2 regions of the Micromonospora sp. NPDC005291 genome follow, and region 2 is predicted to be linked to the other one. Evidence: riboswitches for the same ligand, from Rfam matches in the RefSeq annotation. Region 2 holds a riboswitch; the other holds the start of a gene.

Region 1 (15,365 bases), on a different contig from region 2:
GGTGCCGGCGCCTGCCATTCCGACCTGCACCTGATGGACGAGTTCGAGCCGGGCGCCATGCCCTGGAACCCGCCGTTCACCCTGGGTCACGAGAACGCCGGCTGGGTGCACGCCCTCGGCGACGGCGTGACCGGGCTGACGATCGGCCAGCCCGTCGCCGTCTTCGGACCGTGGGGCTGCGGCACCTGCGCCCGCTGCCGCGTCGGCGTCGACCCGTACTGCGAGAACCCGGCCGGCGCCCCGGTGCCGGGTGGGGGCGGCGGGCTCGGCCTGGACGGTGGCATGGCCGAGTACGAGCTTGTCCCCGACGCGCGACACATCGTGCCGTTGCCGGACGGGTTGGATCCGGTGGACGCGGCGCCGCTGACCGACGCCGGCCTGACCCCGTACCACGCGATCCGGCGGTCCTGGCCGAAGCTGCCGCCGGGCAGCACGGCCGTGGTGATCGGGGTCGGCGGGCTGGGACATGTGGGCGTTCAGATCCTCAAAGCCACCACGGCGGCCCGCATCATCGCCGTGGACACCCGCGCCGAGGCGCTGCGGCTGGCGCAGGAGTGCGGCGCCGACCAGACCGTCACCTCGGGCGCCGACGCCGCCGAGCAGATCCGGGAGGCCACCGGGGGCCGGGGTGCCGATGTGGTGCTCGACTTCGTGGGCGTGGACGCCACCCTGGCGCTCGGCGTGGCGGTGGCCCGCACCGTGGGCGACCTGACGATCGTGGGCATCGGCGGAGGCACAGTGGGGGTCTCGTTCTTCTCCGTGCCGTACGAGGTGAGCATCGCGACCACCTACTGGGGCAGCCGTCCCGAGCTGGTCGAGGTGCTGGAGCTGGGTGCCCGGGGTCTGGTCCGGCCGAAGACCACCACCTTCGCGCTGGACGACGCCCTCGACGCGTATCAGCAGATGCGCGACGGGACGCTGGAGGGCCGGGCCGTGATCGTGCCGTGAGCCCGGCGGACGCCGTCGGTCAGCCGGCCTCGATCAGACCGCGCACGTAGGCGGCCTGGCCCACGTGCTGCTGGTCGTCCTCGGCGATGCTGACGAGGCGCACGCCGAGGGTCACCGGCGGATCCCACGCCTCGTCGACCACGCGGTCCAGGTCCGCCGGTCGCAGGCCGGCCAGGAACGATCCGGTACGCGCCGCGACGGCCTCGTAGTAGTCGATCAGCGCCTGCGCGCTCTCCGGCCGTACCCCTGCGACCTGCGCCGGCGAGTGGCCGTAGCCGGTGTTGTCCGGGTCGTCGGTGAGCCCGAACCGACCCGCCCAGTCGCCGCTCACCCAGACCTGGTCGGCGTCGAGCAGGTCGGCGACGTGATGGTCCTGGACTCGGGTCAGGTGCCAGACCAGCCAGCCGACCGGGTTGGCGCCCGGGCCGGGTGCCCGGTGCAGCTGCTCCGGGGTGAGTCCGTCGACCGCCGCCCGGACGAGATCAGGCAGTCGGCCGTATGTCTCGGTCAACAGGTCACTCACGTCCACGGGTCACGCCTCCTGGTTGGTTTCCGATCAGGTACCGCCGACACGGGCGATCAAACCTCGGCCACTACGGTGATCAGGTGGTCGCGGCGTTGGAGCTGTATCTGGACCCGGACGCCACCCGGCGGATCCGGGTGCTCTGGGACGCGCTGGAGGCCGAGGGCGTGCAGAGCATGCGGTCGCTGTGGGAGCAGCGCCACCGGCCACACGTCTCGCTCGCGGTGGCGCCCCGTTTCAACCCCGAGCAGGTCGCCGAGGCACTGCGCGGGACCGTCGTGGCCGCCCCGCTGCGACTCGACTTCCAGCACGCCGGGCAGTTCGTCGGGCGGGTGCTCTGGCTCGGCCCGGCACCCACCCCGGAGCTGCTGACCCACCAACAGATGGTGTACGACCGGCTCGCCGCCGCCGGCATCCCCCTGGCCGAGCACTACCAGCCGGGCCGCTGGGTGCCGCACTGCACGCTCTCCATGCGGGTGCCGAACGCGCTGATGGCCGCCGCGGTGCGGCGCTGCCTCGAGGTGTTGCCGCTGGCCGCGACCGTGGTCGGCGCGGCGCTCACCGACCACGCGCGCGCTATCGCCCACCCGCTGCTCTGACCCGACCACATCGACCGGCACCCTAGAGGAAAATGTCCGGTTTGGCAGGCGACAGTCGGGAAACCGAAAACATGCGGTGGTGATGCGGCCTGGCGTGGGATGGTTCGACCTGGATGCCGTACCGGTGGTGACCTGCCCGAGCGCGGGTGACCCGGGCGGTGGCGCGGGCGCACCTCGTGCCGCCGAGGGCGGCCTCGACGAGAAGGGGCAGTGCCTATGCAGGCTCAGCGCAGGCCACCGCGCGCGGAGCGGAGCCAGACCCGGGACGACCGGACCGGCGGCGGCATGACCGGGGCGGCCACGCCACTGACGATCTGGGCGGCCGCCGTCCTGCTCGGCCGGATCGGTGCCGGCGACGACGACGTCGAGGACGAACGGCACATCCTGCGCGGCATCGAGTGATCCACCGCCGCGCGGTTCACAGCCAACCGCGCCGCTTGAAGATCACGTAGAGGGTGCCGCAGACCAGCAGCATCAACAGCAGCGCGAACAGGTAGCCGAAGCGCCAGTTCAACTCCGGCATGTGGACGAAGTTCATCCCGTAGACCGTGCCGATGAGCGTCGGAGCGAAGAGGATCGCCGCCCAGGACGAGACCTTCTTCAGCTCCTCGTTCTGCGCGTAGCTGGCTGCGGTGAGGCTGCGCATCTCCTCGTTCTGCTGCTGCGAGACCAGGGTGGCGTTGACGGTGAGGATGTTCTGCAACAGGTGCCGGAAACCGTCCACCCGCTCCACCACCTGGGTCAGGTGGTCGGTCACGTCACGCAGGTAGCGGCGCAGTTCCTCGTCGGTGCTGGCGCTGCCGGCGCCGTCGGCCAGCGCGCCGAGCACGATGAGCAGCGGGCGGGCGGCCCGCTGAAACTGGATGACCTCCCGGCTGAGGCCGTAGATTCGCCGGCTGGCATTCGGGTCACCGCCGAACACCTGGGTCTCAATCTCGTCGATGTCGTTCTCCAGCCCGGCCACCACCGGCGCGTACCCGTCGACAACCTCGTCGAGGATCGCGTACAGGACCGCCTCCGGACCCCGGGCGAGCATCTGCGCCTCGGTCTCCATCCGCCGCCGCACCGCGGCCAGGTCGGGGGCCTCACCGTGCCGGACGGTGACCACGAAGCCGGGCCCGATGAACAGGTGCAGCTCGGAGAACTCGACCTCCTCCCGCAGGTCGTCGTAGCGGGCGGCGCGCAGCACCACGAACAGCGTATGCCCGTACCGTTCCAGCTTGGGCCTCTGGTGGGCGTTGATCGCGTCCTCGACCGCCAGGTCGTGCAGGCGGAACTCCCGGGCCAGCGAGGTGATCTGGTCGATGTCGGGCCGGTACAACCCGATCCAGGCCATCGCGCCGTCCTGGTCCTGCAGGCAGCGGTACGTCTCGGCGAGGCCGGACGGTGAGGCGAACCGGTGCCCTCGGATGTAGACCGCGCTGTCCACCAGGCCGCCGGCGGGCGGAGTGGGTGACTCCGTCGGTGGCGGCACGCCAACCCTTGTCTCGTACTGGTCGAGTTGGCGACCGAAGCCACCACCCGGGCGGAACCGACGGCCGCCGACCATGACCCGCTCCCCCTTCCCGGGGCCGCCCGTCCGGCGGCCTCCCGGCCCACACGGGGGCAGGTCGAGGTGGACGCCGGGAGGCGCTGCTTCCCCCCTGCCTCCGGCCCGAAACCCCGACGCGCCGCTCGCCCGGACGCCCACAACGGGCGGGTTCCGCGCACCGGCGGACGGGTGCCGGCCCGCCGACGGATACTCGCGGTGACCATGGGCGGGACGACGGGGGTAGCGCCGATGGAGGTCGACAGGCGCGCCGGCCGGCGGACCGACCGGCTGCGGAGCTGGCTGCTCGACGACCGGTCGGAGCGACCCGTGCCGCAGGGCCTGCACGTCCGCCCCCGGGAGCAGCGGCACCACCCGTGGTGGAAGGTGATGTGCCTGACCGGCGTCGACTACTTCTCGACCCTCGGCTACCAGCCGGGCATCGCGGCGCTGGCCGCCGGGGCGCTGTCGCCGGTGGCCACCCTGGTGCTGGTGTTGGTGACGCTGCTGGGCGCGCTGCCGGTCTACCGCCGCGTGGCGGTCGAGAGCCCGCACGGTGAGGGTTCGATCGCGATGCTGGTACGCCTGCTGAGCTACTGGCCGGGCAAGCTGTTCGTGCTGGTGCTGCTCGGCTTCGCGGCCACCGACTTCATCATCACCATCACGCTGTCCGCGGCCGACGCGACCGCGCACCTCGACGAGAACCCGTTCTGGCCCAGCGGCCTCAAGGGCCACGAGGTCCTGCTCACGCTGCTGCTCGTGGCGCTGCTCGGCGCGGTGTTCCTCAAGGGATTCGGCGAGGCCATCGGGATCGCCGTCGTCCTGGTCGCGATCTATCTGACGCTGAACGCGGTGGTGATCGCCGACGCGCTGTGGCAGGTGGTGACCCATCCGAGCGCGGTCAGGGACTGGACCACCACGCTGACCACCGGGCACGGCGATCCCCTGATGGTGGTCGCGCTGTCCCTGCTGGTGTTCCCGAAGCTGGCGCTGGGCCTGTCCGGTTTCGAAACCGGGGTGGCGGTGATGCCACACATCCAGGGGGACCGTCAGGACTCGGAGGATCGGCCGCTGGGCCGGATCCGGGGCGCGCGTCGGCTGCTCACCACCGCCGCCGTCACCATGAGCGTCTTCCTGATCACCAGCAGCGTGACCACCACCGTGCTGATCCCACCCGAGGCGTTCCAGCCGGGCGGCCCGGCGAACGGTCGGGCCCTGTCCTTCCTGGCGCACCAGCACCTCGGTCAGGTGTTCGGCACCGTGTACGACCTGTCGACCATCGGAATCCTCTGGTTCGCCGGGGCGTCGGCGATGGCCGGTCTGCTCAATCTCGTACCCCGTTACCTGCCCCGCTACGGCATGGCGCCGACCTGGGCGCGGGCCATCCGGCCACTGGTGCTGGTGTTCACCACGGTGGCGTTCCTGATCACGGTCGTCTTCCGGGCGAGCGTCGACGCGCAGGGCGGCGCGTACGCCACCGGTGTTCTGGTGTTGATCACCTCGGCGGCGACGGCGGTGACCCTCGCGGCACGGCGGCGCGGGCAGCGCGGCCGCACGGTCGCGTTCGGGATCATCGCTGTGGTGTTCGTCTACACCACTGTGGCGAACGTGGTGGAACGTCCCGACGGTGTGAAGATCGCCGCCTGCTTCATCGGTGGGATGATCGTGGTGTCGGCGCTGTCGCGGGTGATGCGGGCCTTCGAGCTGCGGGTCGACCGGGTCGACTTCGACCCGGTCGCGACGGCGATCATCGCCGAGCGGAGCGAGCGTCGGATCCGCCTCATCGCGCACGAGCCGGAGCGGCGCGACCTCACCGAGTACCGCGACAAGCTCGCCCAGGCGGTGGCGGACAACGACTTCCCCGACGACAGCGACGTCATCTTCGTCGAGGTCCATGTCACCGACCCGTCGGACTTCGAGACCGGCCTGCTGGTGCGCGGCAGCGTGGCGCACGACCGCTTCCCGGTGCTCAGCCTTGCCAGCTCCTCGGTGCCGAACGCGCTGGCCGCCATGCTGCTGGAGATCCGCAACCGCAGCCGGCGGCGCCCACACATCTACTTCGAGTGGACCGAGGGCGGCCCGGCCCGCAACGTCCTGCGCTACCTGGCGTTCGGGCAGGGCGAGATCGCCTCGGTCACCCGGGAGATCCTGCGCCGCCAGGAGCCCGACCAGACGCGCCGCCCACACGTGCACGCCGGCTGACCTGCGGGCCACGCGTCGGGCGCGGACGGTGAGCGTGGTCATATCGACTGGACGAGCGGCTGGTTTCTGCTGCTAACCTCGGCGCAGGTCATGAGTGCCAGCGCGAAGCCCCGGCTTGCTGGCCGGCAACCCTCCTCCGCGGTGGGGTGCCCCGGGTGAAGACCAGGCACCGGCACGACGTCGGTGCAAGCGTGGCCTGGCACCCAGGTCAGCACAGACCCGGGAGAGCCATGCGCATCCTCAGCACCGCCCCACCGACCGACGTCGCGGAATTCCCCGCCGGTTGGCCTTCGCCCGCACTGACCCGGCGACGGCACGTGGACATGATGCGAATGTGCAGCGCCGCCTGTCGTCGCGGCACCGCGCACTAGCGCACCCCTCTTCCCGAACCCTCCCCAGCGGTACGCCCATCGGGCGCACCGTCGGCGGCGCACGCCCGTGCGCGCCGAGACAACCCTTTCGGAGACACCCGTGCGATTCCTTCCTGCCCTGACCCGCGCCGCCGCCCTGGGCGCGGCCACGATCCTGGCCGCCACCGCGCTCACCGCCTGCGGCGGGGACAGCTCGTCCGACGCCACCGCCAACCCGTACGGCCTGTCCCAGCCGGGCGTGCTGCGCGCCGGCACGCTGACCGACGCACCGCCGAACGTGTACCTCAAGGACGGCACGTTCACCGGCTTCGACAACGACCTGCTGACCGCGGTGGCCGGGAAGCTCGGCCTGAAGGTCGAGTTCGTCGGCACCGACTTCTCCGCGCTGCTCTCCCAGGTCAACAACCGCAAGTTCGACGTTGGCAGCTCCTCGATCACCATCACGGAGGCGCGGAAGAAGACCGTCGACTTCGGCAACGGCTACGACTTCGGCTACTTCGGCCTGGACGTCCCGGCCGGCTCGCCGATCACCGACTTCGACCAGCTCGCCGGCAAGCGGGTCGTGGTGGTGCAGGGCACCGTCCAGGACGACTACGCCACGGGCAAGCAGCTCGACCCGGTGCGGGTGCCGGACTACAACGGCGCGATCAACCAGCTCAAGGCCGGCACGGCCGACGCGTGGATCGCTCCGGCGGAGATCGGTGAGAAATCGGCCGCCGACAGCAAGGGCAAGATCACCGTGGCGGCCAAGCAGCTCAGCCCGACACCGACCGCGTACGCCGTCGCCAAGGGAAGCGACAAGCTGCGTGCGGCGCTGAACAAGGGCCTCGACGAGGTCATCGCGGACGGCACCTGGAGCCGGTTGCAGGCGCAGTACTACCCGGGCCGGCCGGTTCCGGAGGACTTCAAGCCGGGCAGCGGAACGGTGGCCGTGCCGTCAGCGTCCGCGTCGACCGTGCCGTCGGCGTCCGCGTCGACCGTGTCCTGAGGCGTACCCGGTGACGAGCGAGCAGGGCGGTAGGAGAGGCGACCGATGGATCCGTTGAGCACCATGTGGGAGACCTTCTTCGACTGGGACGCGATGCGCGAGGCGCTGCCCGAGATGCTGACCGTCGGGTTGCCCAACACGCTGATCCTGGCGGTCTCCGCCGCCCTGCTCGGCTCGGTGCTGGGCCTGCTGCTCGCCGTCGCGGGCATCTCCCGCAGCCGGTGGCTGCGCTGGCCGGCGCGGGTCTACACCGACGTGTTCCGAGGGCTACCGGCCGCGGCGACGATCCTGCTGATCGGCGTCGGGCTGGCCCCACTGGGCATGCGGGTCTGGGGACCGGACCCCTACCCGCTGGGGATTCTGGCGCTGTCGCTCATCGCGGCGGCGTACATCGGGGAGATCTTCCGCTCCGGCATCCAGTCGGTGGAGGCCGCCCAGTTGGAGGGCGCCCGTGCTCTCGGTTTCTCCTGGGCCGACGCGATGCGGCTGGTGATCATTCCGCAGGGCATCCGGCGGGTGCTGCCGGCCTGGGTGAACCAGCTCATCGCGCTGATCAAGGACTCCAGCCTGGTCTACTTCCTCGGCCTGGTGGCCAGCCAGCGGGAGCTGTTCCGGATCGGGCAGGACTACGCGGCCACCACCGGCAACGAGTCCGCGCTGCTGCTGGCCGGCCTCTTCTACCTGGCGCTGACGGTCCCGCTGACGCACGTCGTCAACTGGATCGACCGGCGGCTGCGCAACGGTCGGCCGGCTAGCGCGCCGACGGACGAGGACGACGACACCTCGTCGGCGCTGCCCGCCGCGACGGAAGGGAACCGATGATGACCACCGCCACGACCACCTCGGTCAGCCTCGACGTCCGCGACGTACACCTCGCCTTCGGGCCCAACCGGGTGCTGCGCGGCGTCGACCTCACGGTGCCGCGCGGCGCGACGGCCTGCGTGATCGGCCCGTCCGGGTCGGGCAAGTCCACCCTCCTGCGCACCATCAACCGGCTGATCGAGCCGGACCGCGGCGACGTGCTGCTGGACGGGCGCAGCGTGCTGGGCGACGACCCGGACGCGCTGCGGCAGCGGGTGGGGATGGTCTTCCAGCAGTTCAACCTCTTCCCGCACATGAGCGTGCTGCGCAACGTCACCCTCGCGCTGCGCCGGCTCCGCAAGCTCGGCGAGGACGAGGCGGAATCCGTCGCCCGGGCCCAACTGGAGCTGGTGGGGCTGGCCGGAAAGGCCGGCTCCCGGCCCGCGCAGCTCTCCGGCGGTCAGCAGCAGCGGGTGGCGATCGCCCGGGCGCTGGCGCTGCGGCCCGAGGTGATGCTCTTCGACGAGGCGACCTCGGCGCTCGACCCGGAGCTGGTCAAGGGCGTGCTCGGGGTGATGGCCGACCTGTCCGCGGCAGGTATGACCATGGTGGTGGTCACCCACGAGATGGGCTTCGCCCGCCAGGTCGCCGACACCGTCGCCTTCATGGACCGGGGCGTGGTGCTGGAGGCCGGCCCACCCGAGGCGATCTTCGAGCGGGCCGAGCAGCCTCGGCTTCGCCGGTTCCTCGCCCAGGTGCTCTGAGCCGCGCCGGCAGGAAGGCCGCTGACGATCAGTCGTTGGGCCCGCGTCCCAGCAGCCGGATCTCCTCGTTGTCCAGAGCCTCCTGGACCTCCTGCAGCACGAGGTCGTCGATCTCCCGGTTGTCCCGCAGGCGGGTGACCTCGCGCCGTTTGTGGGCGAGCACCCTGAGGCGCAGTTGGCGTTCCAGGCGGCGTTCCTCGCCGGTACACCCGCTGCTCTCGTTGACGTCCTCCAGGTGCCTCTGGTATTCGGCGCGCAGCCGACGCACCGACTCCTCCTGGGCACCGAGCTCGGCGGCGACCTGGGGCAGAACGGCCAGGCCCGCCTCGGTGGCCTGCCGCCGAGCATGCCGGGTTTCGTCGATGCGTTCCGGGTCGCCGACCAGCCCTGCCCAGCGCACCACCAGCGGCAGGGTGGTGCCCTGGATGAGCATGATCAGAACGATCACCAGCGCGGTGACGAAGATGATCAGGTCGCGTTCGACCACCGGTCGACCGGCGACCGTCACCGTCGGGACGGCCAGGGCGGCGGCGAGCGACACGGCCCCCCGGAAACCGGACCAGCCGGCGACGGTCCCCACCCGCCAGCTCGAGGGACCTCCGCCGTCGTCCACCATCCGGCGGCGCAGCCTCGCCGATTCCGCCGTCAGGTAGATGAAGAGCAGCCGGGTGGCGACGACGACCAGGGTGACCACCAGCACGATCACCAGAGCCCGCCGCGGCGAGGTGCTCGTGACGCCCCGCACCGCCCGGGGTATCTGCGTACCGAGCAGAACGAACAGCCCGCCGTTGATCAGGAACGTGGACAGGTCCCAGAACGCGTACGCCAGCACCCGGGACCGGGCGCGGATCACCCGTGGGCCGGCGTAGGCCAGCACCAGGCCGGCGACCACCACCGCCAGCACACCGCTGGCGTGCACCGAGTCGGCGAGAAGGAAGGCGCCGAACGGTGTCAGCACACTCAGCGCGCCCTCGCGCAGCGGATCGTCGAGCCGCTTGCGGATCAGCACCACGGCGCCCCCCACCAGCAGGCCGGCGAGCACGCCGCCGACGCTGGCTCCGACGAACTCCTCGCCGATGCCCAGCACGCCCGGCTCCGCACTCCCGGTGAGCAGGCCCACGGCCACCGCGAAGACCACCAGGGCCGTACCGTCGTTGATCAAGCTCTCGGCGTGCAGGGTGGTGAGGAGCTTCCGGGGCAGCCGTTTGGCGAGACCGGTGACCGCGGCGGCGTCGGTCGGCGCGAGGACCGCGCCGAGCACCCAGGCGGCGGCGGGGTTCACCCCGAACGCCTGTGCGGTGAACGACACCGTGACCATGGTGAGCACCACCAACACCACGGCGAGCAGCCCGATCACCGGCAGGTTGGCCCGGATCTCGCGCAGGCTGATGGTGAGGCTCTCCCGGTACAGGATCGCCGGCAGGAAGATCAGCAGCACCAGGTCCGGTTCCAGGGTCAGCTCGGACAGCGGCGGCGTCAGCCCGAGCAGCACCCCGAACGCGATGAGCAGGACCGGCGGGGCGACCCGGTACCGACCGCCGAGGGTGGTGCCGACCAGGACGGTGACGCCCAGCACCACGATCAGGACGAGCCCCTCCACGGCGTACCCCCTCGATCGTCCGCCGACGGTGACACGCACGCCGGTGGTTCAATCTGACCGCACCCGCCGGTTGGTTCCGACGGAAACCGGCAAGTCGCCGTGGGCAGCGGTGGCGGTCAGGGCGAGGCGGCTGCGGCGCGGGCCCGGGCGGTGACCGCGCGGGCCGCATGGCGGTGCCCGGCCGCTTCCTCGTCGCGGCCCAGAGCGTCGGCCAGGTCGGCGAGGTGCCCGGCCACCGGGCCGACGGTGAACACCCCGCTGCCGGCGGCCAGTTCGTCGGCGGCCGGCAGCAACTCGGCGTAGACCCGTTCCATCGTGACCCGGTCGCCGAGGGCGCGCGCCGCCCGGCCGACGAGGCAGAGCCGCGCCTCCCGCAGCAGATCGTGCGGCCCGTCCGGAAGAGTCCGCAGGGCGGCTGCGGCACCGTCCCGGTCGTCGTCGGCGAGGAGCAGCAGCGGCCGGACCCACAGCTCGTGCGGACCCCAGTCCAGGCCCGACCAGTCGGCACCGCCGGGACCGGGGATCGGCCGGTCGGCACCCCCGGGCCCGGGGATCGGCCCGTCGGCACCGCCGGGCTGGTCGCCGTCAGTGGCCTCGGCCAGGCGCAGGCCGAGCAGGGCGAGCGGGAGCAGCCCGCGGGTCAGGCCCGGCATGCTGTCGGCGGTCAGACGGTCGGCAGCCGCCCGGTACGCGTCCGCCGCCGCGGCCGACTCGCCGTCCAGCGCCAGGCGCAGTGCGGCGTACCACCGGGTGAAGACGCCGACCAGCGGCAGCTCGTACCGTTCGGCGAGGCGGTCGGCGGCGCGGGCGTGCGCATCGGCGCCGGGCCGGTCGGCCAGCGCGCAGTGTGCCTGCACCAGGACGAGGTGGCCGAGCACCTCGAAGGTCACCAACTGGTGCCGGGCGGCCAGGTCGACCAGTTCGGCGCCGATCCGGGCCCGGGCAGCGGCCAGACCGACGTGGTGGAAGGCGTGCATGAAGCGGGCGTTGAGCGCGAAGGCCAGCAGCCCCGGGTCGCCGACGGTCCGGGCGATCGTCTCGGCCTCGTCCGCCGCACGGCGGCCACGGTCGGTGGTGGTGCCGCGCAGCTCCAGCGCGAGGGTGCTCAGCAGCCGGCTGCGCTGCGCGGAGCCGGTCGAGCCGAGAGCGGTCAGGGCGTGCTCGGCGGCTCGGACGATCCGCCCGGAGAGCAGGTCGTCGTCGTTGCGCGTCCAGATGGCCGGCACGTCGAAGCCGGCCAGCACCTCCTCGATCAGCCGGGGGTCGCCGGCGGACTCGGCGGCGCCGATCGCCTCGGCTCGCCGCTGCCGCGCCTCGGCCAGCCGACCCGTCACGGCCAGCGCGCGCCCCAAACCGAGCAGCGCGGTCAACCGCTCGCGCTGCTCGACGCCCTCGGCGTGGTCGTACGCGTCGATCGCCTGCCCCCACAGGCGGGCCGCCTCATGCGGGTTACCGCCCCGTTCGGCCTGATCGGCGGCTGTGCGGGCATACGCCGCAGCGCGACCGGCAGCGACCGGTCCACCTGCGCGTAGCAGGTGGTGCGCGAGGGCAGCGGGTTCGATGGGAACCCGTTGTCGCAGCACCTCGGCGACGGCCGCGTGCCAGGCTGCGCGGCGCGGCGTGGACAGGTCGGCGTAGAGCGTGTCGCGGACCAGGATGTGGGTGAAGCGCAGCCGCCCGTCGGTCTCCCGCTCGGTGAGGAAGCCGGCCTGCAGGGCGCGGTCCACGGCGTCCAGCACCACCGACGGGTCACCGGCCAGCGTGCTGAGCACCTCCGGGTCGAGGTCCCGGCCGAGCACGGCTGCCTGCCGCAGCACGGTACGGGTCGGCGCGGACAGCTGCGCCAACCGGTGCCGGATCACGTCGCGCACCCCGGGCGGCACCGCGGCCAGTGCCGCCTCCCCCTCGCCCGCGTACAACTGGGCCAGCTCGCGGACGAAGAACGGGTTGCCGCCGCTGCGGTGGTGGATCAACTGGGTGGTGTCCGGATCCAGCGGCGCCCCGACGACGGCGCGGGCCAGCTCGCCGGTCGCTGGTGCGGAGAGGCCGCCGAGATACTCCCGGACCGGTTCCAGCCCGGCTGCGCGGGCCAGGGCGGCGGTCAGCTCCGGGCTGATCTCGGTGGCCCGGTAGGTGCCGAGGATCAGCACCGGCCCGGCGGCCGGCTGCGGGCCGGTGAGCAGGGCGGTCAGCAGGTCCAGGGTGTCACCGTCGGCGCGGTGCAGGTCGTCGAGGACCAGGAGCACCGGCCCCCGGTCGGCGACCGCCGAAACCAGCGACGCCACGGCATGGTGCCGGCGGAACCGTGTGACGGCGGGGTCACCCGAGCCGTCGGCCGGCCCGTCGGCCTCGACGACGTCGGCCGGCCCGGCGAGCGCGTCGGTGACCTGACTCCACGGCCAGGCAGCCGGTGCGCCCTCGTACTCCGGGCTGCGTCCCCACGCCGTGGTCCAGCCCTCGGCGGCGAGCCACCGGGTCAACGTCTCGGCCAGCGCGGTCTTCCCAGCGCCCGGGTCACCGCTGAGCAGCGCGAGGGTGGGCTGGCGGCGTTGAGAGGCGACTCCGGCGGCCCGCCGCAGTCGGTCCAGTTCCGCATCGCGGCCGACGAACGGACGCTCCCGCGCCGGGCCCGGCCGCGCCGTAGACGGCCGCTCCGAATCCGACCCAAGAGGGCTGGGGGTGGCGGTGCCTTCGAGAGGCGAGGTGAGGTGCGGTGCCTGGGCCAGGATGTCGGCCTCCAACCGCCGCAGCTCGGGCCCCGGGTCCACGCCCAACTCGGTTACCAGGACGTCCCGGGCCTCGCGCAGCGCCGCCAGCGCGTCGCCCTGCCGGCCGGCGCGGTACCGGGCCACCGCGAGCAGCCGCCAGGCGTCCTCGCGCAGCGGATAGCTGGCCAGGTGGGCCGGCAGGTCGGCCGCGGCCTCGTCCGGCCGGCCCAACGCCAGCAGCACCTCCGCTCGCCGCTCGACCGCGAGCATCCGCAGCTCGTCCAGCCGGTTGATCTCCGCGACCGCCCAGGCCTCGTTCGCGCAGTCGGCGTACGCGGGCCCGCGCCAGAGCCCGAGTGCCGCGTCCAGCGCGGCCAGGGCCGGCGCTGGACGTCCCGCCGCCAACAGTCGGCTCGTTTCGCCGACGGCCGCCTCGAACTGACCGGCGTCCACCGCGGCCGGGGCGACCCGCAGCACGTACCCGGGTGGCTCGGTGACCAGGATCCGGGGCGGCTGCCGGGGCGGTCGGTCAGGTTCCAGGGCCCGGCGCAGGTCGGCGACGAAGGTCCGGATCGCGCCCACCGCGCCGCCCGGCGCGACCTCCCACAGGTCGTCGACGAGACGATCCACCGGCACCACCCGACCGTGGGCGATCAACAACCGGGCCAGCACCAGGCGCTGCCGGTGCCCCCTGAGCGCGACCGGGCCACGCTCGGTCGCCGCGGTCACCGGCCCGAGTACGCCGAACGCCACCGCGACAGGTGCCGTCGGCTGCCTGGTCATGGCACCAATCTAGGCGCTCGGCCGGCCCGCACTCATTCGACGCTGATCGTCCGCTGATCACCGCCGAGCAGGCTCGATGACGTACGACGGCGACGGGCCACCGCCCCAGCCGGCACTGCTCACCAGGAAGGTTTCCCCGTGGACCCCAGGATCAACGGATTCGACTACCGGCGTGTCACCGTCGCCGACGGTGTCACGCTCAACGCCGCCGTGGGCGGTTCCGGGCCTGCGATCGTGCTGCTGCACGGCTTTCCGCAGACCCATCTCATGTGGCGGCACGTCGCGGCCGATCTGGCCGCCGATCACACCGTCATCTGCCCCGACCTTCGCGGCTACGGCGACAGCGACAAGCCCCTCGACACTGACGGCAACGGGTACGCCAAGCGCACCATGGCCGCCGACATCGTGGCGCTGGCCGGCGCGCTCGGCCACGAACGGTTCGCCCTCGCCGGGCACGACCGGGGTGCCCTGGTGGCGTTCCGCGCCGGTCTCGACCATCCGGCGGCGATCACCCAGCTCGCCCTGCTCGACGTGCTGCCGACCCTGGACATGTGGGACGTGCTGCACGGCACCACCGCCGCGGTCGCCTTTCACCTGTACCTGATGGCGCAGCCGCCCGGCCTGCCCGAAGAGCTGATCGGCGGCAGCCCGGACGCCTTCTTCGGCCATTTCCTGGACGTGTGGACCCGCGATCCGGAGGCGCTGCCGGCGGACGTGCGGGCCGCGTACCTGCGCGCGTCCCGGAACGCGGTCACCTCGATCGTCGCCGACTATCGGGCGTCGGCCGGGATCGACGTCGCCCACGACACCGCAGACCGGGCGGCCGGTCACCAGCTGAGGATGCCGGTGACCGTGCTCCAGCAGGACTGGGGCGCGGCGCTCGGCTACGACGCGGCCGGGCTGTGGCGGTCGTGGGCGCCGGACCTGACGCACCAGACGGTCACCTGCGGACACTTCATGGCCGAGGAGTCACCGGCCGAGGTGGTCCGGGCGCTGCGCGCCCTGCTCGCCCGTTGATCGATCGGCGGCCCGGTCGCACCAATGTCACCCTGGGTAAGATATAAGACACTTAATGTCACGGGTTGGTCGGGGCGGCCGGATCGCCGCGCTCCACCCCACCCACCGCACGCCGATCGGGCCGATATTGGCTCTGACCAGCGGAAACGCGACGTTACACCAGGTGGACGCCAACCGGTCATCGGTGCTACACAGGCAGATATCGGCCAGCCAACGACGGCGAGTCGCTTCACCTCCTCGACCAACGACCGACCACCCCGCAACGCACCATCGGGCTTCGCCGCACAGACCGCCACACCACGGTCGACCCACCGAACGGCACCGGCCCACCGGCCGCTGCTGGATGACGGCCCTCGACCAGGGAGTTACCGTGGGGCACCTGCGTTTCCGATCCCAGCGCCAGCCGTACGAGGTGGCAGTCCTGGCCGCGGCACCCGTCTGCGGCATTCTGATGGCGACCCTCGATGTCCGACCGACCTCCGTGCAGACGGCCATGCCCGTGCCCATTCAGATCGCCTGGGAGGTCGGTCTGA
Region 2 (15,365 bases):
CGCGACGTGGCGGCCCGGCGCCGACCCGGCCGACGCCACACGCGCTGGTCGAGCGGCGACGGGCTGGCTCGTGGGCCTGGCCGCACTCGGCCCGTTGGCCTTCACCGACCCCGAAGAGATCAGCCTGCTGCTGGTCGGCACCCGGGACGTGCCGTTCTGGGTGGCAGCCGCCGCCGGTGCCGGGCTCGCCGTCGCCGTCCTGGTCGCCATCGGGTACGGAGTGCTGCTCGCCCGGCCGGCGGCACGCACCCCGAGCCGTCGGGCCGCAGCGGTGGCAGCCGTGGTGCTGCTGGCGGCGTTCGGCGTGGTCGACCTCGGCCCCGGCCAGCCCGGCCTGTACGGCGAGCGGCTGCTCGTGGTGCTGCGCGCACAGGCCGACCTGACCGGTCTACCGGCGGGCGCACCGGGTCGGGCCGGGCGGGACGCTCGCGCGGGGGAGGTCTACCGGCGGCTGGTGACGACCGCCGAGCAGAGCCAGGCCGACCTGCTCCGGGGGCTGACCCGGCTGCGGCTCGACCCGGTGCCGTTCTATCTGGTGAACGCGGTCGAGGTGGACGGCGGCCCGGCGGTACGGGCCTGGCTCGCCCGCCGACCCGAGGTGGCCCGGGTGCTGGTGAGCCAGCGCCTGCGGCCACTACCCGCCCCGGCCGGGGAGAGCCGGGGCACCGCGCCCGCGCCCACCGGCCCGGAGTGGAACATCCGCCAGATCGGCGCCGACCGGGTGTGGTCCCAGCTCGGGGTGACCGGCACGGGCATCGTGGTGGGCAGCTCGGATTCCGGGGTGGACGGCACCCATCCGGCGCTGCGAGCCGGGTTCCGTGGCGGGGACGACTCCTGGTACGACCCGTGGGACGGCACCCGGAGCCCGACCGACCAGGGCGGGCATGGCACCCACACGGTGGGCAGCGCGGTCGGTCGGGGCGGCATCGGGGTCGCACCGGACGCGCAGTGGGTGGGCTGCGTCAACCTGGACCGCAACCTGGGCAGTCCCGCGTACTACCTGGATTGTCTCCAGTTCATGCTGGCGCCCTTCCCGGCCGGCGGCGACCCGTTCACCGACGGCCGTCCGGAGCGGGCCCCACAGGTGCTGACCAACTCGTGGGGCTGCCCGCCCATCGAAGGTTGTGACCCGCAGGCACTGCGACCGGCCACGGCCGCACTGGACGCCGCCGGAATCTTCGTGGTCGCCGCCGCCGGCAACACAGGCCCGTGGTGCGCGTCGATCGACGACCCGCCCGCGCCGTACGCGGACGTGCTGACCGTGGGCGCGGTGGACGCGCAGCGCCGGGTCGCCGAGTTCTCCTCGCGCGGACCGGTTCCGGGCGGCACGGGTAAGCCGGACGTACTGGCACCGGGTGTGGGTGTGGTGTCTGCCATGCCGGGCGGCACGTACGCCGCGCTGGACGGCACCTCGATGGCGACCCCGCAGGTGGCCGGGGTGGTCGCGCTGATGTGGTCGGCGAACCCGGCGCTGGTCGGCGACGTGACCCGGACCCGGCAGATCCTGCGGGACACCGCCACGGCGGCGACACCGACCTACCGCTCCGGCAACCCGGCCGACGACTGTGGCAATCCGTCGAACATCACCGGCGCCGGCGAGGTCGACGCCTTCGCCGCCGTCCAAGCCGCCCAGCGCTAGGAAGGATTTCCACCTGGAAACGTTGGGCGGGAGCGCCGACCGGCAGGCGCTGATCTAGGGTCGGCCACCATGGACGCCGAGATCACCGTCACCGAGCTGACCTCCGACCTGGTCCCCACCGTGGTGCGGCTCTGCGAGCAGGCTCTCGACCTGCCCGAGGACGCAGCCGAGGCGGCTCCGATCGTGGACGTGCTCTGGCCCCGGGCCGCCGCCGCCGACCGGCTGGTGGTAGGGCTGGGCGCGTACCGGGGTGTGGATCTGGTCGGGGTACTCCTCTGCTCGGTGTCGTCGACCGAGGCGGGCGTCGGGCACGTGGACCTGGTCGCGGTGCTCCCGGATCAGCGCCGCCGGGGCGTCGGCCGGGCGCTCCTTCAGCGGGCCGAGCGGGTGCTCGCCGAGCGCGGGGTGACCGAGGTGCTGTTGGCCGGCAACCCGCCGTACTACGCGTGGCCGGGCATCGACGTCCGCTACACGGCAGCGGTGTGCGCTGCCCTCGCGCTGGGCTACCAGCAGGACCGGACCGCCTGGAACATGACGGCCGACCTGTCGTACGACGGGTCGCCGGCGCTGCGGCCCACCGAGGCGGCGGAACGGCGGCTGGCCGATCAGGGCGTCACCGTACGCCGTGCGGAGCCGGCGGACCTGCCGGCGCTGGCCGCGTTCGCCCGGTCCACCTTCGGTGGCACGTGGGACGGCGAGTTGGCCGGGTCGGTGGGTCGTGCCGGCGCCGGTTGTCACCTGGCGGAGCGGGGTGGCGAGGTGCTGGGCTTCGCCGCGTACGGGTCATCCCGGCCGAGTTGGTTCGGGCCGATGGGCACCGCGCCGGCTGCCGAGGGGTCGGGCATTGGTGGGGTGCTGCTGCGGCGCTGCCTACAAGACCAGCAGGCGGCAGGGCTGGACCGGGCGCAGATCGGCTGGGTGGGGCCGGTGCCGTTCTACTCGGGCAGCGCGGGTGCCCGGATCGAGCGGGTCTTCTTCCTGTACCGGCGGGCAGTCCATGCAGAATAAGGGGCGAATAGGATATAGGCCCTGATAGCGCCATTCACCCGCATCGGCCATCGACGCCCCCTACCGTTTCGGTAGAGGAGGCAGCCATGACCACGGATGACGACAAGACCGAGGACGGCCCGCCGATCACCTGGAAACCGGTCGGCGAACTCCCCGGCCAACTGCCATTCGACCGGCTCGACTACGGCGACGCCGAGCAACTGGCCGAGATGACCACCGACGGCGAGTCGGCGATGGTCGAGGAGCCGCAGGAGATGGTGGACGCGCCGATCCAACTGCTTCCGCCGTACGACCGGGCGCAGAAGCGGCGCAACCAGCGCCCACTACCGACCTGACGACGAACGGGGCGGACCGCGTCAGCGGCCCGCCCCGTTCTGTGTCGGATCTGGACTCAGAAGTCCATGTCCCCGCCACCCGGGCCAGCCGGGGCAGCCGGGTTCTTCTCCGGCTTGTCCGCGACAACGGCTTCGGTGGTGAGGAAGAGCGCCGCGATGGAAGCGGCGTTCTGCAGCGCCGAGCGCGTCACCTTGGCCGGGTCGATGATGCCCGCGGCCAGCAGGTCAACGTACTCGCCGTTGGCGGCGTTGAGGCCGTGACCCGCTTCGAGGTTACGGACCTTCTCCACCACGACGCCGCCCTCAAGGCCGGCGTTGACGGCGATCTGCCGCAGCGGGGCGTCCAGCGCGACCTTGACGATGTTCGCACCGGTCGCCTCGTCGCCGACCAGGTCGAGCTTGTCGAAGGCGGTCTTGCCGGCCTGCACCAGCGCGACGCCACCACCCGGGACGATGCCCTCTTCGACGGCCGCCTTCGCGTTGCGAACGGCGTCCTCGATGCGGTGCTTGCGCTCCTTGAGCTCGACCTCGGTGGCCGCGCCGACCTTGATGACCGCAACGCCGCCGGCCAGCTTGGCCAGCCGCTCCTGCAGCTTCTCCCGGTCGTAGTCGGAGTCGCTCTTGTCGATCTCGGCCCGGATCTGGTTGACCCGGCCCTGGATCTGCTCGGCGTCACCGGCACCGTCGACGATGGTGGTCTCGTCCTTGGTCACCACGACCTTGCGGGCGCGGCCCAGCATGTCGAGGCTGGCGGCGTCGAGCTTGAGGCCGACCTCCTCGCTGATGACCTGGCCACCGGCGAGGATGGCGATGTCGGTCAGCATGGCCTTGCGGCGGTCACCGAAGCCCGGCGCCTTGACGGCGACCGACTTGAAGGTGCCACGGACCTTGTTGACCACCAGGGTGGCGAGAGCCTCGCCCTCCAGGTCCTCGGCGATGATCAGCAGCGGCTTGCCCGACTGCATGACCTTCTCCAGGATCGGGAGCAGGTCCTTCACCGACGAGATCTTGCTGTTGGCGATCAGGATGTACGGGTCGTCGAAGACGGCCTCCATACGCTCCGGGTCGGTCATGAAGTAGGCCGAGATGTAGCCCTTGTCGAAGCGCATACCCTCGGTGAGCTCCAGCTCCAGCCCGAAGGTGTTGCTCTCCTCGACGGTGATGACGCCTTCCTTGCCGACCTTGTCCATCGCCTCGGCGATGATCTCGCCGACGGTGCTGTCGCCAGCGGAGATGGAGGCGGTGGAGGCGATCTGCTCCTTGGTCTCGACGTCCTTGGCGAGCTTGGACAGCTCCTCCGAGACGCTCGCCACGGCAGCCTCGATGCCCCGCTTCAGGGCCATCGGGTTGGCGCCAGCGGCCACGTTACGCAGGCCCTCGCGAACCAGGGCCTGGGCCAGGACGGTCGCCGTCGTCGTGCCGTCACCGGCAACGTCGTCGGTCTTCTTGGCGACCTCCTTGACCAGCTCAGCGCCGATCTTCTCGTACGGGTCCTCGAGCTCGATCTCCTTGGCGATGCTCACACCATCGTTGGTGATGGTGGGGGCACCCCACTTCTTCTCGAGCACGACGTTGCGGCCCTTCGGGCCGAGGGTCACCTTTACGGCGTCGGCGAGCTGGTTCATGCCCCGCTCGAGGCCGCGGCGAGCCTCTTCGTCGAAAGCGATCATCTTGGCCATACGGTGTTGTCCTCCTGGACACTCACGGGCCACCCGAGATGTTGCCCCGGATGGGCCGCCTGGTGTGCGCACCTTGGGACGTCGCCACCTGGCGACGACGACGTCCTTCGGCCGGGCCGGATAGCCCGCGACGACCGGCCATGTGCTGCCCCGGTGTCTCCACACCGGCACAACCTGGCCCCACCGTCCCGACCGTTGGCACTCACGGTATGCGAGTGCCAATGACTTGTTTAGCACTCTCCCCTGCCGAGTGCAAGCACGATGGGGCCGCTCAGCCGAGTTCCGCGGCCAGTGCGGCAGCGTTCACCGGCCCCTCATGGGCCCGCTGCTCGGTGTACGTGATCAGCAGGCCGACCAACTGGACGAGGTGGGCCGGCAGGGCCAGCACCGCGGTGACCCCGATCACGGCCACCGCACCGACCGCGGCGCCCGGCGACGCCAACGGGTCCGGACCGAACGCGACGGTGCCCACCGACTCCAGGAAACCGGGAATCAGGCTGCCGACGATCACCACCCCGCCCACCAGCGCCACCCGGCCGAGCAACAGCCCGAGCCGGTCGTGGAACATCCGGAACGACCGGCCGATCGGGTTCTGCCGTTCGAAGAGGTAGACCGGGCCGGCCATGCTCAGCGCGAACGCCAGGTAGATGCCCGGCAGTACGCAGAAACAGACACCTATACCGACGAGCACGCTGATCAGCAGGGTCCAACCCCACAGGCCGAGCGCCCGACGCACGCCGTACCGCAGCGCCGCGTCGATGCTGGCCGGCCTGCCGGCCGCCTGCTGGGTGATCAGCCAACTACCGGCGGCCCATCCCACCGCCTGCACCAGCCCAATGAGCAGGCTGCCGCCGATCAGCGCCACGAGAAGCGTTGCCAGGTCGGCGGCGAAGTTGTCCGGCAGCCCGCCCGCCGGGTCCAACTCGGCCTGCGTCTCCCAGCCGGCCGACGGGTCCACGCCCAGCGAGATGATCGAGAGGACCGCCGCCGGCAGCACCTGGGTGAGCAGCAGGATCGGCACCAACTGCCGCCAACCTCGACGCAGCGCCCCGTTGAACCGGTTGAGCCAGCCGTAGATACCGGCACCGGGCGGAGTGACCAGGGCATCGTTGGGGTCGAGGCCATGACCCGGCGGGTACCAACCGGCCGGCGGCCCCGGATACCACGGCTGCCCGCCGTAGGGACCCACCCCGGGCGGGTAGCCGCCGGTGGGCGGGAACACCCAGCCAGGGGGCGGCGGACCCCAACCTCCCTGCGCGGGATCCCAGCCGGGCGGCGGACCGCCGGGGCCGGCTTGACCCCACCCCTGGGTCGGGCCGGGCTGCGGCTCAGAGGCGGGCGGCATGCCCGGTGCCGCGCCAGAACTGCCGGCGGGCGAGGCCGGGTCGAACGGGCCCGGCTCCCCCGGCCCGGGGGGTGGGGTGGGCGGGGGTGGCTGGTCGGTCATGAACGCTCCTCAGCATTGGCTGGAACGGTTCACGATCTTCCCGGGTGCGCGCCCGCGCCGCAGCCCCGACGCGCGGGGCCGATCGGGGAAGGAACTCAGGCGATGACGCGTACGTGCTCCGCCTGCGGGCCCTTCTGGCCCTGGGCGATCTCGAACTCCACCCGCTGGCCGTCGTCCAGCGCCTTGTAGCCGTCCATCTCGATCGCGGAGAAGTGAACGAACACGTCCTGACCGCCGTCGACGGCGATGAAGCCGTAGCCCTTTTCGGCGTTGAACCACTTCACGCTGCCCTGTGCCACGGTGCACTTCCCTCACTCTGCGCGGCGTTGCCTGCCCGGCGCACGGCGCGGCCGGGCGCCCTCGGACCCGCCTCAGCGATCGATGACGGCCGCTGAAAGAGGTGACCGAAATCGCACGCTACACGAGGAAGGGAAGGAGGCGGTGCCGCGAGGCGGCGGAGATCGGGCACAGCTCGGAAACGGCGTCCAGCCCCTGTGGTAGGCATGCGCACATGACCGCTACCGGCTCAACCGTTGTTCGCCAGGCGGAGATCCGTCGGGTTCGGCCGGACGACGCCGCCCGGATGCGAGCACTGCGCCTGGAGATGCTCGCCGACGCACCGTTGGCCTTCCTGGAGACCCTGGCGGACGCGGCGGCCCGACCGCACACCGAGTTCGCCGCGCGGGTCGCGTACACCTCGGCCGGTTCCAGTAACGCGCAGTTCATCGCCGACCCGGGCGGCCGGCTGGTCGGGCACGCCGGTGGCACGGTCGCCCCGAACGAGCCCGGGCTGACCGTGATCTACGCCGTGTACGTCACGCCGACCTGGCGGGGCAGCGGGCTGCTCGGCGAGCTGATCGACGAGGTGGCCGCCTGGTCACGCGCCTGCGGCCGGCCGGAGCTGCTGCTGGAGGTGGTGGTCGGCAACGACCGCGCCTACCGGGCGTACCAGCGGCTGGGCTTCATCGACACCGGCGTACGCGTCCCACACCCCACGATCCCAGCCCTGAACGAGCTACAAATGCGCCGACAGACCTGAAGAACCATCCCAGGGCAGACCCACTGTGCCCCAAAAGCCGGATGCGCCCCGACCAGCGTGCCCACAAAGGGTTTCCGGGACAGCCCGACCCGCGCAGGGATCAAGCCTGACCGCCGGAGCAGGTCGGGCTGCCCCGGAAACCCCCAACCGCAACCAAATCAGACCGGACGCCGAGACTGCACAATCCGGAACCGGTTAGCCACGTACGCCCCGTCGGTCAACGCCGAGTTGGCCGCCGCGTTGGCCCCACTCCCGTGGAAGTCGGAGAAAGCCGCCGACTGGTTGACGAAAACCCCGCCGGTCAGGTTGCAGGACAGGTGCACCCCGACCTCGACCGCCACCGCCTCGGTCGCGTCCAGCACCGACTCGTCACTGGAGTAGACCGCAGCGGTGAGCGCGCCCTTCTCGCCGACCGTCCGACGCAGCAGCTCCAGGCTGTGCGCGGTGGAGTCGGTGGCGATGGCGAACGAGATCGGCCCGAACCACTCCCGGCCGTACGTCTCCGCGTCGTCCGCGCCCAACTTCACGATCGTCGGGGTACGCACCACCGCGTCGGCGTACGACGGGTGGGCCACGGCCCGCGACTCCAGCACCGGCTCGCCGACCTTGGTCACCTCGGCCAGCCGCTCCAACACCCCGTCGTTGACGATCGCGCCGGTCAGCTCCACGCCTCGGGCGGGGTCTGCGGTGATCTTGCCGACGGCCGCGGCGATCCCGCCGGCCACCTCGTCGAAGCTCTTGTGCCCCTGGTCGGTCTCGATTCCACCGGCCGGGATGAGGATGTTCTGCGAGGTGGTGCACATCTGACCGCTGTAGAGGGTCAGCGTGAAGCCGAGGTTGCGGCACATGCCCGCGAAGTCGTCGGTGGAGTCGATGACGACCGTGTTCAGACCGGCCTTCTCGGTGTAGACCGACGCCTGCCGGGCGTGCGTCTCCAGCCAGTCGCCGTACTCGGTGGAACCGGTGAAGTCGACGATCTTCACGGACCGGTGCAGGGCGAGGTCACTGGCGAGCTTCTCACCGGGCGCCTCGGCCGCCAGCATGATGAGGTTCGGGTCGAAGCCGGCCTCGGCGAGCACCTCCCGGGCGTACTTCACGGTGATGGCCAGCGGCAGCACCGCGCGCGGGTGCGGCTTGACGATCACCGGGTTGCCGGTGACCAGCGAGGCGAACAGCCCGGGGTACGAGTTCCAGGTCGGGAAGGTGTTGCACCCGATGACCAGCGCCACCCCACGCGGCACCACGTGGAACGTCTTGGTCATCCGTAGCGGGTCGCCCTTGCCGGCGGCCTTCTCCCAGCCCGCCGTGCCCGGGTGCCGGGTCATCTCGGCGTACGCGTACGCCAGCGCTTCCAGCGCCCGGTCCAACGCGTGCGCGCCGCCGGCCTGGAAGGCCATCACGAACGCCTGCCCACTGGTGAACTGCACCGCGTTGGCCAACTCGAAGATGTGCTTGTGCAGCCGGTCGAGGATCTCCAGGCAGACGCCCACCCGGGCCTGCGGGCCGGCGTCGCGCCACGCCGGCAGGGCGGCCGAAGCAGCGCTGACCAGCTCGTCGGTGCCGGCGTGCGGGTAACGCACGGCCAACTCCACCCCGAACGGGCTCGTCTCGGTGGCGACCCGAACGCCGGTGCCCGGCTGGTCGAGCGGGAAGTCGCCACCGAGGTACGCCTCGAAGGCAGCCTTACCGTCGGCGGCGGCGGTCTCGCCGTACACCCGGGGGCTGGGGGACTCGGGATAGGCGGACCAGTAGCCCCGCTCCGTGATCGCGGTCAGCGCACGGATGAGGGTGTCGGCGTGCCTGTCGTACAGGGGCTGCGTGGTCTCCGTCATGCCCGCCATCATGCCTGAGTGCCGGCCGCGAGCAGTAGCGCCGATTCCCTTCAGAGGGTGAGCTGCCAGTTGTTCCAGGCATCCACCGGGCGGAAGCCGAGCTGCTCGTTGATCGCCACCATGTAGCTGTTGCCGGCCGCGTTGAAGGTGTCGATGACGCGGACCGCCGGCTCGTGGGTCAGCAGGTGGTGCAGATTCTCCGCCTTGGCGATGAGACCGAGCCGGTGCCCACGGTGGGCCGGGTCGACGATGGTGATCTGCTGGAAGGCGTGCCAGTCGAAGGAGGCGCTCACGTCCAGCACGGTCCAGGCGACCAGCCGCCCGGACGCGTCGTGGCGCATCCCGAGGTGGTAGCGCCGCCGACCCTGGGCGTCCAGGGCGCGCTCGGTGCCACGGATGCGCTCGGCGTCCACCTGCTCCGGGTCCCACTGCACGTCACCCATGGGCGCGTCCATGAGCAGCCGGCCGTCCAGGTAGGCGATGTCCGCCACGTACTCCTGCGGGGTGGAGCCCTGCCAGCAGACCGACTGATAGCCCTCGGCTCGCGGCCGGGCCTCGGCCAGCGCCGCGCGCAGGGCGACCCGGTCGATCGCGCCGACGTCGAGGCGGCGACGCACCTCGGGCAGCGCCGACTGGGCGCCGGTGGTGGCGGCGAACGCGTCTCCCGCCGCTGATCGCGCCGGCCCGTCCGGCAGCGCGGAGACGGTCATCGCGACGACCCGCTTGCGGCCGTGCTCGCGGAGCAGGCGTACCCCGTACTCGTGCAGTGCGCGACCGACGCCACGGCGCCGCAGCTCGGGATGCACCGTCAGCCCGGCGGTGGCGTTGTCGGTGTTGTCGAGCTGCGGCAGGTCCAGCTGGAGGTAGCCGGCCGGCGCGCCGTCCAGCCGGACCAGCGCCCACAGCGACTCGGTGCCGGGCATCGGCGTGTGGAACAGCGCGTCGAAGCGGCGTCGGCAGAACGGTCGGAAGCCCGGCAGGTCAACCTCGGTGGCCGCCGCGCCGATCCGGTACGCCTCGTCGACCGAAGCCCGGTCGGCGCCGTCGAACGACGCGATCGTGATGCTCATGCCGCTGAGCGTGCGCCCTGGAAAAGCGATCAGGCCAGCGAATATTCGCTGGCCTGATCGAACGTGGTCGGGAGGGACACTCGCACAACGCCTCCGGCGTTGGGTCGCAAGAACTTCAAAAGTCTTCGGCGAAATGCCCTCCCGCACGGAGCATCTTGCGCCGTCCGGTTCCTGCCGTCAAGTCCGTAGCGGCGGGTTTTCCACACTCACCGCGAAAACCCAGTTACCCGGCGGATCCACCCGCTCCCCCATCCCGCCCGGGCGCGTATCCACTTCATATCGCCGATGTTGCGGTTTCCAGGCCATCGGATAGCGCCATGTCGGCGATACGGAGTCGATCACACCCGCACGGAGCCGGCGGAGCGGACGTCAGCCGAGGAGGCCGGCGTCGCGGGCGGCGCGCAGCGAGGGCTTGATGTGGTGGGTCGGGCCGACCTGGCCGGCTACCGCGTCGATGGTCTTCAGTCCCTCGCCGGTGTTGAACACGACGGTCTCCGCCGTCGGATCGAGCCGACCGGACTCGACCAGCTTGCGCAGCACCGCCACGGTGACCCCGCCAGCGGTCTCGGCGAAGACGCCGGTGGTGCGGGCCAGATCGCGGATGCCGGCGCGGATCTCGTCGTCGTCGGCGTACTCCATCCAGCCGCCGGTGCGGCGGACCGCTTCCAGGGCGTAGAGGCCGGCGGCCGGGTCGCCGATGTTGAGTGACTTGGCGATGCCGGTGGGCTTGACCGGGGTGATCGTGTCGGTGTCGGCGTGCAGGGCGGTGGCGATCGGGTTGCAACCTGCCGACTGGGCACCGAAGACCTTCCAGCCGCCGGCCGGCGCCTCGACCAGGCCGATCTCGACCAGCTCGGAGAACGCCTTGTCAATCTTGGTGAGCAGCTCACCGCTGGCCATCGGGATGACCACCTGTGCGGGGATCCGCCAGCCGAGCTGCTCGGCCACCTCGTAGCCGAGCGTCTTGGAGCCCTCCGCGTAGTACGGCCGGACGTTGACGTTGACGAACGCGGTGTCCTCGAATTCGTCGGTCTCCACCAGCTCGCCGCAGAGTCGGTTCACGTCGTCGTACGAGCCGTCGATGGCGACCAGCTCACCGCCATAGACGGCCGTGGTGATCACCTTGCCCTGTTCCAGGTCGCTGGGGATGAAGACCACTGAGGGCACCCCGGCGCGGGCGGCGTGTGCGGCCACCGAGTTGGCCAGGTTGCCGGTCGACGCGCAGGCGAACCGGGCGAAGCCGAGCGCCTTCGCGGCGGTGAGCGCCACCGAGACGACCCGGTCCTTGAACGAGTGGGTGGGGTTGGCGCTGTCGTCCTTGACCCAGAGCGGCGCGGTGATGCCCAGCTCGGCGGCGAGGTGCGGGGCCGCCACCAGCGGGGTGAGCCCCGGGTTGAGGGTGACCCGGGTGGCCGGGTCCTGGCCGGCCGGCAGCAGCGCGGCGTACCGCCAGATGTTGTTCGGGCCGGCCTCGATCTGCTCCCGGGTGACGGCGGCCAGTGCGGCGGCGTCGTAGTCGACCTCCAGCGGGCCGAAACACTCGTAACAGGCGTGCTGGGCGGCCAGCGGATAGCGGGCCGAGCAGGCACGGCAGACCAGGGCGCGAGCGGGGCTGGAGGAGGTGTCGATGCCGGAGGCGGCGAGCGTCGACGTCATGTCGAGAGTCCTCTCATCTTTCCCCGCATCGCACGGTGCGGCGGGGACGGAATTGGCACCTGCCCCGCGGGTCGCTCAGCGGTGAGCGCGCGGGGTGGTTGCCGGGGCGTCGTCGGGCCGTATCCCTCAGCCCCTCTGGATGAGGTATTCAGTTGTGCCGTCGAGTCTAGGCACCGTGGGCGGCGACCTCCACCGCAGATCCCAGTGCGTGGGTCAGCGGATGCTCACCGCCGCCGGGTCGATCACCGCGATCGGGTCCGTGACCGCCGTCGTCCGGGGCAGCGGCGAAGGCCGAGGCCGGGTCCGCATGGCGAGGTTCGCGGCGACCAGGGCGGCGATGGTGATCGCGGCGCCGACCAGCTCGACCGGCTCCGGCCGGTAGCCCCGGGTGATCTGCACCACGAAGGTGGTCACCGGGACCAGGTTCATGAACAGGGCGGCATTGGCGGAACCGAGCCGCTGCACGCCGGTGTTCCAGGCCAGCACCGCGATCACGGCGCCACCGATCGTGGCGTACGCCACCTGTGGGGCGACCGCCACGACGTCGCCGACGGCCGGCGCGTGCTGCCGCCCGACGGCGTCGGCGACGATGCTCGCGGCCAGCATGGCGGCCGTGCCGGCGAGCGCGGTCAGAGTGGTGAAGCGCAACGGCGACCACTCGCCGAAGCGGCTGGCGCCGTGGGTGTAAATGCCCCAGCCGACCACCGCGCCGATCATCATCACGCCGCCGAGGCCGAACTGGCCGAGTCCGGCCAGACTTCCGCGGGTGATCACCAGGCCGACGCCGAGGAGCGCCACCAGCGAGAGGGCCAGTAGGAGGGGCTTCGGGCGTACGCCGTCGCGGGCCCAGCGGACCAGTTGGGTGATCACCGGGGTGGTGGCCACGAAGAGGGCGATCTGCTGCGGGGCGGCATGTGCGAGCGCCAGGCTGGTGAGCAGGTTGAAGCCGGCGAAGCCGACCACCCCGAGCACCACCACTTCGACCCCCCGGCCGCCGAGCTGTAGCGCGGCCGAGCCTTCGCGGAGCAGCAGGATGGCGACCAGGATGAGGACGGCCAGCAGGTAACGGATGGTGGTCAGGTTGAGCGGATCGACCCGGGTCAGCGCACTGGCCAGGATCGGGAACATCACGCCCCAGCCGAGCACGGCGAGCAGCGGATAGGCGGCGGCACGGGATCGCAAGGCCAGCTCCAATGTTCGAGTATTGTCGAACCAACGGACCGACCATAGGGTCTTGTTCGACGATCGTCGAACAACGGTTACACTGGTCACATGGAGCTGCACGAACCCGACCTGAAAGACATACCGGTCACTACCGTGCTGGCCGCACTCGCCGACGACGTGCGGCTACAGATCGTCCGGGCGCTCGCCCAGGGCGGTGAGTCCGCCTGCAGCACCTTCGAGTTCGGAGTCTCCAAGGCGACCCGCAGTCACCACCTCAAGGTGCTGCGCGAGGCCGGCCTGACCCGTACCCGGGCCGCCGGCACCAGCCGCCTGGTGCGGCTCCGCCGCGACGAGCTGGACAAGCTCTACCCCGGCCTCCTAGACGCGGTACTCAGCACGCCCTGAGCGGACGCGCCGCCGGAACCGCCTCGTCGAGGCTCCGGCGACGCGCGGTGCGCGTGCGGTCAGACGGATACCGGGCTGGGCTCGGCCACCGAAGCCGATGGAGCGCCGGCACGACGCCGGGCGAGCAGCGTGTCGAGCGCCCAGTTACCCGGACCGAGCACCGCGACCAGCAGGAACGACCAGCAGAAGAGCGCTGCCAGCTCACCCCCGTTGCGCAGCGGCAGCAGGCCGTCCGGCTGGTGCACCACGAAATAGGCGTACGCCATCGAGCCCGACGCGAGAAGCGCGGCGGGCCGGGTGAAGAGCCCGGCCAGCACGAGCACGCCGCAGATCAGTTGGATCAGCGCGGCCCACCAGCCCGGCCAGGCGCCGAAGGGTATTGCCGTGCCGGTCATCGGGTTGCCGCCGAACAACCCGAAGATCGAGGACAGTCCGTGCAACGTGAACAGCAGGCCGGTCACGATGCGGAACAGGGACAGGGTCGGCCCGCCGAGCCGAGAGACGTTCATGGGCACCTCCATTGAAGAGAATGAATCTGCTCAATGATGAGGTATTGAAGTCGATGAGTTTAATGTTTCCTTGTTGCTGGGATAGTCCATGATCGGGACCATGCAGGGGGTGGGTGGCACCAACCCGGCCTGAGCGCCGCACCGGTCACCGACGCGCCGGACGCTCGACCTGTCCACGCAGCCTGTAGAGCTGCCCCAGATGTGGGGCGAGCTACGGCTCCGACCACTCGGCGGTGCCCGACGGAAGCGGCGACAGGCCCACCTCCCGGCGATGTCGCAGCCGATTCAGCCCCAAAGGCGCACGAGGAGGCCCGTCAGGTCGGCGGCGAGAGACACCCGCGGCGGGGGCAGTTGAGCCGGTCCATACATGGGGCAGCTCTACACGCCCCGACCGACGGATGGCAGGTCGACACACGGGGGCACGGCGACGGCCGTGTTCCAGTAGGCCAGTTGGTTGTCCGGCTCAGGCATGGGCGAGGATCGGTGCATGATCTTCCACGGCACCGCAGCATGGCGAGGGATCAGCGCGACGGTCGCGACGGCTCTCATGCTCGGCGCCTGCACTGCCGCCGACCATCGGGGCCAGGCCGGGGACGGCCCGAGCCGCCCGCCGACCGCGCCCACCACGGAGGCAAGCCCATCGGGGAGCGCCGAGTGCCCGGCCTCCGGCGTCCAGATCCGGTCGACGGGCGGGGACGCCGCGATGGGCCTGCGCGCCCTCGGCCTGGAGTTGGTCAACTGCGGCGACAGCCCCTACCAGCTCAACGGGTACCCGGTGCTGCACGTGTTCGACGAGCAGCGCGAGCCGATCATGCTGCGCGTGGTCAATGGCGCCAAGGAGATCACCTCGGGCTTCGACCAGCCGCCCCGGAAGGTCACCCTCGCCCCCCAGGAGCGGGCCACCGCCGTGGTGCTCTGGCGCAACCTGGTCACCGATTCGACCGTGGTGGCCACCAACGGGGAGTACCTGACGGTCGCCCCCGCTGCTGGGCAGCCGGCCGAAGAGGTCGACCCCGACGGGCCGGTCGACCTGGGCAACACCGGCCGGATCGGCGTCAGCGCCTGGAAGAAGGCCGACCCGTCCACGCCGGCACCGACGCGACCGGCCCCGCCGCCGGCGCCGAGCGCGGTGCCATCGTCGGTGAGCCCACCCGACAGCCGGCTATGACGTGATGTCCTTGCGGGTGAAGCGCCAGAACGCCAAGCCCCAGAACAGCGTCGCGTAGCTGATCGCCGAGATGCAGCCGCGTACCACGTCGTCGGTCTGCACCGGGGTGGAGAGCAACCCCAGCCAGGCGGTGCTGAAGTGGGTGGGCAGGAAGTCGCGCACCGCCCCCAGGGCGGTGATCTGGTCCAGGATGCTGGACAGGATCCAGAGCAGCACCGCGCCGCCGACCGCGCCCAACGCGGCGTCCGTGATCACCGACAGCAGGAACGCCAGCCCGGCCACCACCAGCAGTACGACGGCCAGGTAGCCGAGCACGGCCAGCAACCGGAGCAGCCCCTCGGTGGGTTCCAACTCGGCGGCGACCGTGCTGCGCAGCGGTGACCACCCGTAGCGCAGGGTGCCGGCCAACAGCGC

What was found. A riboswitch is a leader RNA that binds a small molecule or an ion and turns the genes downstream of it on or off. The one in region 2 is predicted to bind S-adenosylmethionine.
Region 1: another riboswitch for S-adenosylmethionine. It lies ahead of ABZT18_RS09280 (ABC transporter substrate-binding protein); the one in region 2 lies ahead of thrC (threonine synthase).

Annotation. Positions count from the first base shown of each region.
Region 1 covers NZ_JBEXGR010000005.1:114,400-129,764, reverse strand. The annotation lists gene ABZT18_RS09310 (NAD(P)-dependent alcohol dehydrogenase) at 1-948, shown strand, start outside; gene ABZT18_RS09305 (DinB family protein) at 968-1,477, opposite strand; gene ABZT18_RS09300 (2'-5' RNA ligase family protein) at 1,555-2,070, shown strand; gene ABZT18_RS09295 (hypothetical protein) at 2,281-2,472, shown strand; gene corA (magnesium/cobalt transporter CorA) at 2,489-3,619, opposite strand; gene ABZT18_RS09285 (amino acid transporter) at 3,851-5,800, shown strand; SAM riboswitch class IV at 5,887-5,998, shown strand; gene ABZT18_RS09280 (ABC transporter substrate-binding protein) at 6,272-7,159, shown strand; gene ABZT18_RS09275 (amino acid ABC transporter permease) at 7,205-7,981, shown strand; gene ABZT18_RS09270 (amino acid ABC transporter ATP-binding protein) at 7,978-8,724, shown strand; gene ABZT18_RS09265 (Na+/H+ antiporter) at 8,753-10,324, opposite strand; gene ABZT18_RS09260 (BTAD domain-containing putative transcriptional regulator) at 10,441-13,815, opposite strand; gene ABZT18_RS09255 (alpha/beta hydrolase) at 13,954-14,832, shown strand; gene ABZT18_RS09250 (hypothetical protein) at 15,203-15,365, shown strand, end outside.
Region 2 covers NZ_JBEXGR010000007.1:107,243-122,607, reverse strand. The annotation lists gene ABZT18_RS12850 (S8 family serine peptidase) at 1-1,639, shown strand, start outside; gene ABZT18_RS12845 (GNAT family N-acetyltransferase) at 1,709-2,647, shown strand; gene ABZT18_RS12840 (hypothetical protein) at 2,734-2,982, shown strand; gene groL (chaperonin GroEL) at 3,039-4,661, opposite strand; gene ABZT18_RS12830 (hypothetical protein) at 4,933-6,108, opposite strand; gene ABZT18_RS12825 (cold-shock protein) at 6,204-6,407, opposite strand; gene ABZT18_RS12820 (GNAT family N-acetyltransferase) at 6,620-7,147, shown strand; gene paaN (phenylacetic acid degradation protein PaaN) at 7,306-8,979, opposite strand; gene ABZT18_RS12810 (GNAT family N-acetyltransferase) at 9,030-10,049, opposite strand; gene thrC (threonine synthase) at 10,419-11,705, opposite strand; SAM riboswitch class I at 11,716-11,851, opposite strand; gene ABZT18_RS12800 (DMT family transporter) at 11,919-12,899, opposite strand; gene ABZT18_RS12795 (metalloregulator ArsR/SmtB family transcription factor) at 12,978-13,274, shown strand; gene ABZT18_RS12790 (DoxX family protein) at 13,334-13,783, opposite strand; gene ABZT18_RS12785 (DUF4232 domain-containing protein) at 14,271-14,951, shown strand; gene ABZT18_RS12780 (ABC transporter permease subunit) at 14,946-15,365, opposite strand, start outside.